One region of the Acinetobacter sp. Ac8 genome, then DNA from elsewhere that is predicted to be linked to it. Evidence: predicted binding sites of a transcription regulator. Region 1 holds the regulator's gene; each other region holds the start of a gene.

The links. The regulator PhoB, encoded in region 1, activates phosphate uptake and scavenging genes when phosphate is short. The targets are predictions, from matches to a motif close to TGTCATNAANCTGTCATAA.
Region 2: ACZ5QH_RS04280 (inorganic phosphate transporter) is a predicted target of PhoB. The motif match lies at 1,201-1,219, and genes of this name have one in related genera.
Region 3: ACZ5QH_RS12970 (porin) is a predicted target of PhoB. The motif match lies at 1,226-1,244, and genes of this name have one in related genera.

What each region holds. Positions count from the first base shown of each region.
Region 1 is NZ_AP043689.1:128,330-131,622, forward strand. Features, by position in the region: gene phoR (phosphate regulon sensor histidine kinase PhoR) at 1-1,034, opposite strand, end outside; gene phoB (phosphate regulon transcriptional regulator PhoB) at 1,060-1,770, opposite strand; gene ACZ5QH_RS00550 (TetR/AcrR family transcriptional regulator) at 2,044-2,718, opposite strand; gene ACZ5QH_RS00555 (SDR family NAD(P)-dependent oxidoreductase) at 2,931-3,293, shown strand, end outside.
Region 2 is NZ_AP043689.1:906,923-910,215, reverse strand. Features, by position in the region: gene ACZ5QH_RS04280 (inorganic phosphate transporter) at 1-1,155, opposite strand, end outside; gene ACZ5QH_RS04275 (YadA-like family protein) at 1,809-3,293, opposite strand, start outside.
Region 3 is NZ_AP043689.1:2,732,063-2,735,355, forward strand. Features, by position in the region: gene ACZ5QH_RS12955 (NAD(P)-dependent oxidoreductase) at 1-357, shown strand, start outside; gene ACZ5QH_RS12960 (YARHG domain-containing protein) at 439-705, shown strand; gene ACZ5QH_RS12965 (HIT family protein) at 734-1,150, shown strand; gene ACZ5QH_RS12970 (porin) at 1,372-2,478, shown strand; gene ACZ5QH_RS12975 (DUF4256 domain-containing protein) at 2,820-3,293, opposite strand, start outside.

The DNA of each region.
Region 1 (3,293 bases):
CTAAACGCACTGGCAAGCTCTGCATCAGAACCAATTAAGTCACAATGACTGTCGATATCTAAATTTAAAGTATGGCCATAATCGACATTGTAGGCTTGTGCATCATCAAAAAGCTGATTCATCAAATTCGGCATATCGATGATTTGATTTTTTGCGACTTGTTTATTGCCTTCCAAACGTGAAAGCAAGAGTAAGTCATTGACCAACGCATTCATTCGACGTGTTTGCGATTGCATCTGTTCAAAGGCACGTTTCCAGCGCGGATTTAAATCTTCTTGGTCGGTAAAGGTTTCGATATAGCCACTGAGTACAGTCAATGGGGTACGAAGTTCATGTGAAATATTGTCGACAAAGTCTTTGCGCATCTGTTCCAGATTATGTACACGTGTGACATCGTAAGCAACGAGCAAACGACTTTCACTGCCGAAGCGTGTCAGTTTAATCTGTACATAATGCTCTTCATAAACCGAAGATTTTATTTTAATGCCATCTGGAGATTGGTCGATATTATTAAAATATTCAATAAAGCTCGGCTGACGGATAATGGTCAAGATATTACGGCCACGATCTAGCGGTTGAATGCCCAACAGTCTTTCCGCAGCAGGATTCCACCATTCAATTTGATGTAATTCATCCGTTAAAACCACAGCTTCAGCTAAAGCTATCAGTGAGGATTGCGCACGGTCAATCAATCCGACCATTTCAGCTTGAACAACCCGTTCTTGGCGTTGTGCACGATAAACATTAAAAAGCAGTGCCCCCCAAATACCTTCTAGATTGGGCGGAGAATCGTAAGGACGATTCGAAATCCACTCATTCACCAAGTATAAAGAGCGTAATTGAAATAGAAAAAAAACAGCAAAACCGATGGAAATACAAATCCAAAAATACCCTATCCCTAAACCAATAAATCCGCCAATGATGAGTAAAAAACCAAGTAGGCGTAAATCTTGTTTTGCAAATTCCCACAAGCTACTGTAACGGAATTTTTTATGTTCTCGTGCAAGATCTGGGACGGGGTAGGGTTCATACATAGAAATTTATTTACCTTGAGAATGCTTAACCTAAAGCAACATCTGCACGGGTAGAGAAGCGATAACCCGTTCCACGTACAGTTTGTACGTAGCGATCAGCACCATAAGGTTCAAGCACTTTACGTAAGCGGCGGATGTGTACGTCTATGGTACGGTCTTCAATATACACGTTACCACCCCAGACCTGATCAAGTAACTGGGCACGTGTATAAGCGCGTTCAGGATGTGTCATAAAGAATGCCAATAGGCGGTATTCTGTTGGACCCATTTCTAAAATATTATCGCTAAAACTAACACGTTGGCTCACTGGATCAAGTATTAATCCATTGGCATCAATGGTTTTTTCGCCACTGAGTGCATTGGCACGACGAAGGACAGCTTTGATACGCGAAACCAATTCACGGGTAGAGAATGGTTTGGTCATATAGTCGTCTGCACCAGCATCAAGACCTTGAACTTTATGGTCTTCTTCGCCACGTGCTGTCAACATGATGACTGGAATTTCTGCCAAGTTTTCATCACGTTTTAAGCGACGACATAAGTCTACACCGCTCACACCGCCAGGCATCATCCAATCGAGTAAAATCAAAGATGGTCGTTGGTCAACAATCATTTGATGGGCTTGTTTTGCATCTTCAGCTTGCAGGCATTGAAAACCTGCCATATCCAATGAGGTATGAATCATTTCTCGAATCGGAAGTTCGTCATCGACGATTAATATATAGTCATCTTTCACAACGCAATATCCTATGTATGAACGGTGTACCGTCTTTTATTTATGACAGGCTTATTACAAAGATTAATTATGACAGTATCATTGCAAAAAGAAGATGTTGACGAATTTTTGCAAAAAAATGTGACAAATAATCGTCGATATGATGAATAATCCATGACATTTTTAAATAAATGTTCCATTTTGAGAAAAGAAATTTATTTCAACTGAACATAAAAATACGCTATTTGATAGTTTTATGACGATTTTATGACAGGATTGTTCAGGCTAAAAAGCTTATTTAGATGAAAATGAATCAATCAGCGATATAAATACAATTTCACATGCTGAGACAATTTCTTCAAGCGATTGTTTGAATCCACCCATGACCCAGCGCACCGCAATTTGAGTCACATAGCCATTTAAACCTGTGGCAACCAAGGAAATTTCTTGTTCACTGCGTTCAATATGCGGCATCATCAGGGTGACAAAGGAGTGAATTAATCGGTCAAAACGGCCCATCGTTTCATGGATCGTGGCATGATTATGCAGTTCTTGAACCAGCATGGCATCGATATAAATAATACGCGCCACACGTGGATCATTTTTTAACATGGTAAAGATTGCAGTTAAGCCACCACGAATCATATTTTTAGGATCAGGTGCTGCTTGCATGACCCCTTGCATCACGGTTTGTTGTAATTGTTCAATCAGTTGTAGAAAGATGACTTGGAACAGCTCTTCACTTTTTTTGAAGGACTCATAAAAATAACGTTCAGTCAGCTTGGCTTCATTACAAATATCTTTGACGGTGACAGAAAAAAAGCCATACGTACCATAAGCTTCAATCCCTGCTTCGATCAACTTTTCTCGACGTGCAAGTTTCCGCTCAGATAAGGACATGCCTTTAAATTGACGCTCTTTGGCAGCTTTATTTATAGTTTTCTTTTCAGTGGAAAGTGGCTCATTCATTGTAAAAAATTACTCGTGTCATATTTGATTGTCACAAAGAAGCGCTTATTTTAGCAATAAAAGCCATTGAAACCTATTCTAGAATTTTTGTATAAAAAAACATCGGCTAAATCATAATATAATATTGACAATAATGATTGTCAAAATTATATTGAGCAAGTGAGCTGCACATCACTCTGAATGCTTTGTGCGGGTTTAAAAAAGGATAGACAATGAAAAATTTTAAAAACAAAGTCGCTGCAATTACTGGTGCTGGCTCTGGTATGGGACAACAACTTGCTATTTTATTGGCAAAAGCAGGTTGTCATTTATCCATTAGTGATGTGAATGAAAAAGGTTTAGCTGAAACCGTTGAACTGGTTAAACCGTATAATGTTCGTGTGACCTCAAAGAAAGTGAACGTTGCCAAAGTTGAAGAAATGCGAGCTTGGGCTGCGGATACGGTGCAAAATCATGGTTCTGTAAACATGATTTTTAACAATGCTGGTGTGGCTTTAGGTTCTACCGTGGAAGGTGCATCTTATGACGAACTAGAATGGATCATGGATATCAATTTCTGGGGGGTTGTATACGGA
Region 2 (3,293 bases), 780 kb from region 1:
GCTTAAGTACATATCATTACGTAATGAAGATACTTCAGATTCTGGGATATCTTTGAGATCACCAAATTTACCAACACGCTCGCCCAAATGATCAGTCAAACTGGCCAATGCAGGAACAACTTCAGGATTCATTTCTTTGGTTTGGATAAATTTAGTGATGGTTACACGCGCTTGTTCATCTGGAATATCGGCATGCTGTGCATAAATTGCCGTCGCAGTTTGACCAGACAATTGTGAGAATGACTGTAAATGCTGTTGGTCTAAACCTCTATTCAACGAATAAGCCAAAGGCACAATACCAATCAAAATCAGCATGATTAAGCCCATACCTTTTTGCCCGTCATTTGAACCATGTGCAAAGCTTACACCGGTACAGGTGAAAATCAGAATTGCACGGATCAAAGGTGGTGGTGGCTTATTGCCTTCAGGGGGTTGGAACAACTCAAGTTGTTTTTTAAATATTTTTTTAACAATCAAAAATACAATTGCTGCAAATGCAAAACCAATCAAAGGAGAAAACAGTAATGCTTTACCCACTTTAAGCACTTGATCCATGTCTACACCACTTGCACCCGTTGAAGCGTGCAAAATGTAGTTCATGATGCCTACACCCAAAATTGAACCAATCAAGGTATGAGAGCTCGATGCCGGAATACCTAAGAACCAAGTGCCTAAATTCCACAGAATCGCCGCAATCAGCATGGCAAAAACCATAGCAAAACCAGCGCCACTGCCTACATTCATGATCAGTTCAACAGGAAGTAAGGCAATAATTCCATAGGCAACTGCACCACTGGCAACCATTACCCCAAGGAAGTTACAAAAGCCTGCCCACATCACTGCTACAGGTGCAGGCAATGCATTGGTATAGATCACGGTTGCTACAGCATTGGCTGTATCATGAAAACCATTTACAAACTCAAAACCCAAAGCGATAAATAACGCTGTCGCTAAAAGAATCACTGAATAAAGGCTTAACGGTGGAACATGTGCTAAATCTGCACTAACTTGCACCCCAATATAAATCAAGGTAGCAATGATAATCGTCAGAAACACCGGCATAAAAAATTTCGGTGTTGGTACATGTACATTCGTCGATTTAGCAGCTTGAGACGATTGTGCAGAATCTGAGACGGGAGGTAAATTCGAATTCATGCAGAAAGTTAGCGAATATTAGAATGCGCTTATTGTTCAATTAAATTGTGACAATTATATGACAAATAGAGGTCATATGAAGTGAAATTTATAATTATTTCACTTCAGTATTTCGCTACACAAGCGACAAAATTAATATTTTTTTTATTTATAATTAGTATCTTACACCAATAAAATCAATACAACTTAAGCAAAATATTATATTTCAGACTGAAATAATATTTGTAATATTTCAGACCAATTTGAACTATTTATCATTTGGCATTGCCATTTTTCATGAAATTTATGACAAATTGATGAAAAAACAAACATGCTGTTAAGTTTATTTTTATATATGTTCCAATAAATTCCGTTTACCGAATCTATGCAAGTTTAACGCCAACAATTTTCCTTTCACTAAAGTACTCTGCCTCATCAATAAATCATCTTGAATTGCATATGTTAGACAAATAATGTGCAAAGAATAAAGAGATCATCCAAGTAATGTTTTACACACTTTTTAAAGGTTTGCTCTAATAGATCAAGCAATCGTTTACTTTTCAATTTGTAATGTGCATAAAAAACTCAGCGTTCTGTAAACACTGAGTTTTTTGTTGAAGATCATCCTGAAAATTGATCTTGAATATAAAGTTAATACTTATGTTTAATTAAAATTATTTCCACTGATATCCCATAGACACTGCACCACCAATATTGCTACGGCTGTCAGCAGAAGCACCCATTTTCCAAACGATCTTATTGCTGTCAGTAATGGCGCTCACCCCGATTGCCACAGCAGTTTCACCTCGGTAACCCGAAACACCCGCACTAACCATACTCATACCCGCTTCAGTGGGTTGTGGTAAGTTACCTACCGCCATCGCACCTGCGATACCTGCATAAGTATCGTTACGCAAGTCATCCATGTTTTTATTGGTGTCATAGAAAGCTTGTTCCAGATTACTTACCCGAGTATCTATAGCGCCCAAGGCATCCCCTACATTATGGAAGGTTCCCCCTGCGACATTGTAGGTGGGTGCACCAATCGAACCATCTTTGTTCAGTGTTGAGCCGCCACCTAAATGTTGCGCCACACTGCTATTGGTTTGGTGTAATTGTGAACCGTTAATGGCATCCGTAGAGGTTGAGGTAATTTCACCATTTGCTAAACCGCTAACTTTATTTGTTGTCCCATCAATCGTGACTTTACCCACATTGACCTTATTCGCTGTAACTTGCTGTGCTGTGACTTGATTCGCAGTAACGGAATTTAACTGAATATCCTCTGCTAAAGCCACTTGATAGTTATTTGAACCATCTGCATTGGTGCTACTGTTTACAACAGTGTTCTTACCTGCAGACACGCTGGTTTTAGCACCAGCAACCTGTCCATGTATTGAAGCAATTGCATCATGCACATTGTCTTTACCTGTATTTCCAATATTACTGGTTTTGATCGTTCCATCTGGATTAACTTTTGCATTTCCGCCCAATGCATTTGCGACACTTTCAGCGGTGTCATGTAATTGACTACCATTAATGGCCTGATCAGAATCGGCACTCACCTTACCGTCAGCCAAACCACTGATGGTATTGTTTTGTGAATCAGCCTTAATATTACCCACCGTGACCGAATCAAAACTGACATCATCTTTGGTTGCAACTTGATAATCGGTTGAGCCATCTGCCTTAGTGGTTTTCGTTACTTCAGTATTTTTACCTGCACTTACAGTTTCTGTAGAACCTTTAGCTTCATTGGATTTAGATATTGCAGCCTTTAATTGTGCAACATTGACCGCGTCTGTATCTGCCGTACCTGCTGCTACACCAGTAATTTGACGAGTGATCCCCCTTGAGACATCTCCCACGGAAAATGCTGCTGCACTACTTCGCCATGTACTACCAGTATTGCTAGAACCAAACCCTGTCAATGGATCAAAGCCAGCGATACCCGCCGCAGTATTAGCAACTGAGCCTTTACCAAGAGCAATACTACCTTCCAGCTCGGCACGCGTATCCGTTCCAATCGCAACTGCATCTTTACTCTTGGCTGATGAATTAAGACCAAGCGCAGTAGCACCATCTCCTTTTGCACTCGCACCAACACCTAGCGCTACAGCAAGCGCTCCACTTGCACCATCATTATTATAATTACCTGC
Region 3 (3,293 bases), 2.2 Mb from region 1:
ATGGCGGTTCATTTATGTGCTGCCGCTGAAGGATTTACCACCCTGAAAGCACATGGGGTAGATTTAAATGAAGCGCTTGATTGTATCAATGCATCCAGTGGTAAAAGTGGTGTGACTGAAACTGCACTACCGCAACGTATCCTCAATCGTAGCTTTCCACTGACCTTTGCTTTACCCTTATTGGCAAAAGATACAGGTATTGCCATTGATTTAGTTCGTGATGCAAGATTATCAGCACCTATTCTTGGTTTAACACAAAGCTTAATTACCGCAGCCAATAGTCTTTCAGAGCCTGATAGCGATTTTTCTACCGCGGTAAAAATGTATGAATCATGGAGCAAAATTACATTAGATTAATTTTTCGTCATTGAATAATCACAACTAAACCTTATAATCACATTAAGTGACATGTAAATATGTCAATTTCGAGGTCGTATCATGAATAAATATGTAATTGCTACACTTTCTAGTTTATCTATTTTAGTCGCTAGTCACGCTTTTGCTGATAACACCCAAGAATGTAAAAAATTGCAAGATGATTACAATGTCATTTATGCATCAAAAGGGTTCTGTTTTAAAGATCCTGAAGCAAAAGCAAAATATAATAATGACAATTGTTATACAAGTAAGCCTAAATTTTCTGAAAAAGAGCAGCAAAAACTTGACTCTATCAAGGAACGTCAGAAAGAATTGAACTGTAAATAATCACATTCACACCTTCAAGGAAATAAACATGGCTTATGATGATCAGAATATATTTGCACGAATTTTACGTGGTGAACTTCCTGCAATTAAAGTTTATGAAGATGATCATGTGCTTGCATTTATGGATATCATGCCGCAAGCCGATGGGCATACCCTGATTATTCCGAAGACTCCAGCTGTGACATTGCTCGACTTAGATCCTGAAATTGCAGCTTATACAATCAAGATTGTGCAAAAAATAGCGCAAGCAATTGAAACAGCTTTGGATGCTCAAGGTATTGTATTGATGCAACTTTCTGGAGCTGCTGCTGGACAAACTGTACCTCATGTACACTTTCATTTGATTCCGAGCTCGGTGCATGAATTAGGTCGTCATGCTATTCAAATGGGTGATCAGGAAAAAATTAAAGGGTTTGCTGAAAAAATTAAGGCTGCACTGGCTTAATTAAAAACCTTTTTAGAATCAATGGGGCTAATCAAGCCTCATTTTTTTATTCAAATTACACAAATGTTAAATTCGCGTCATTAAATTGTCATTTTTTCTTCACTGATATGTAACAAAGTTTACAGATACTGCATGCAAGTTAGTAAGTAGTGCACAAACCCACACTTACTGAATAAAAAAAGTAACTGCAAACCCATTGAACATGTTTTGGAGAAATCTCAATGAAAAAAGTGCTACTCGCTGCAGCAATCGCCACCCTTAGCATAAGCGCAGCTCAAGCAGCGCCAACATTGTATGGTAAATTCAACGTAACTTTAGATCAAATTGATAAGAATGGCTTTAAAGACGAAAGCGTAACTAAAGTAAACTCTAACGCTTCTCGTATTGGTGTTAAAGGCGAAGAGAAATTAACAGATAAATTGTCTGCTGTTTACTTGGCAGAATGGCAAATCAGTGCTGATGGTGATGGCGATGCTTTCACTAACCGTAACCGTTTCGTGGGGATTAAATCAGACGGTATCGCAACGTTAAAAGTTGGTCAGTTTGATTCATATTTCAAAAATGCTGCTGGTAACAACCAAGATATCTTCAACGATCACAACGAACTCGATATGACTGCGATTTTAGTTGGTGAAGATCGTTTAAAAAACGTGATCGGTTTTGAAACTGATAAAAAATTATTGGCTGGTTTAGCTTTCAACATCATGTTCCAGCAAGGTGAAGAATCATCTGCTTTAAAAAATGATGCTAAAGGTCAAAAAGGTAGCCGTGATAGTTTCGGTGATGGTATCTCTACATCACTTACTTATGACAACAAAGACTACGGTTTTGCTGCTGCTGTTGCAGGTAACTTCGGTGTTGCATCTAAATATAATGCATATAACTCTGAATTAGGTAGCAACACAATCTACTCTGACGCAATCCGTGTTACAGGTTCTGTAGACTTGAAACCTGCGGGTCTTGATGGCTTAGTATTTGGTGCATTATGGCAAACTGCTAAACCGTCTGATGATACTGTTGCAACCACTTCTGGTACTACAGTAACATCATTCAAAGGCTTGAAAGAAAATGCTTATGGCATCACTGCTGCATATGCAATTCCTTCTACACCGATTAAGCTAAAAGCTGAATATATTTCTGCAACGACAGAACTAGATGGCCGTGATGATCGTAAACAAGACCTTTACGGGATTGGCGCTGATTACAACATCAACAAGCAAGCTCGCTTCTACGGTGTTGTTGGTCAACAAAAGCGTGATTGGTCAACTACATCTACACCAGAGAAAAAGAAAACTGTTATTGGCTTAGGTATGGAATATAACTTCTAATCCGAACCTTTAATAAAAAACGGCAAGTGATCTTGCCGTTTTTTTTCGACTCAATAATTCAAAAGCTCATTTTATAAAATACATATTCATTAGCTGAGTAACCATCATATAAATTTAGCGCTTTTATAAATAGCGTACATATCATTTCATCATCTATGACAGATCTTTCGTTTAGCAACATGAATGTCGTGCTTGGATAGGCATACAGCTCCCCAAACCAAAACTGAAAATCATTAATTTAAATATCAATATGTAGGATATAACAGCAGTTATATATAAACACCAAAAATACAAACAAGCTCGACAGAATCTTAGGATTTCACGCTGTCAATTTTTAACAGTTAAAGTTTGATATAGGTTCGAAACCCACGGCTCGCATAATATGAGGCAGCACCATTATGATAGGTAAATGTACGCCCATAACGCTGATCACAAAAGATCGCCCCGCCTTGCTGACGTAATATCGTTGGAGTTTCGACCCAGCTGGATGTTTTTAAGTCAAAATTGAATATTTGCTGTAGAGCATAATACTGTTGTTCAGTCATTAGTGCTAAGGCATGCTTATTTACCCAGTCGATCACCGTATCTTCAGGAGGATGATCCTTGCGACTGAGTAATGCCTCTCGGTCATAACACAGACTACGCCGTCCTTTTGGCGACTCAACTGCACAATCAAAAAAATACACACCTTCTGAGTTCGGTAAAACAACCACATCAGGCTCACCGCCAGTCATTTCCATTTGTTGTAAAGCCCATAACTTTTCAGGACAAAGCAAAAGTTGTCTTTGGACAAAATCCCAGCTCATTTGTGCATG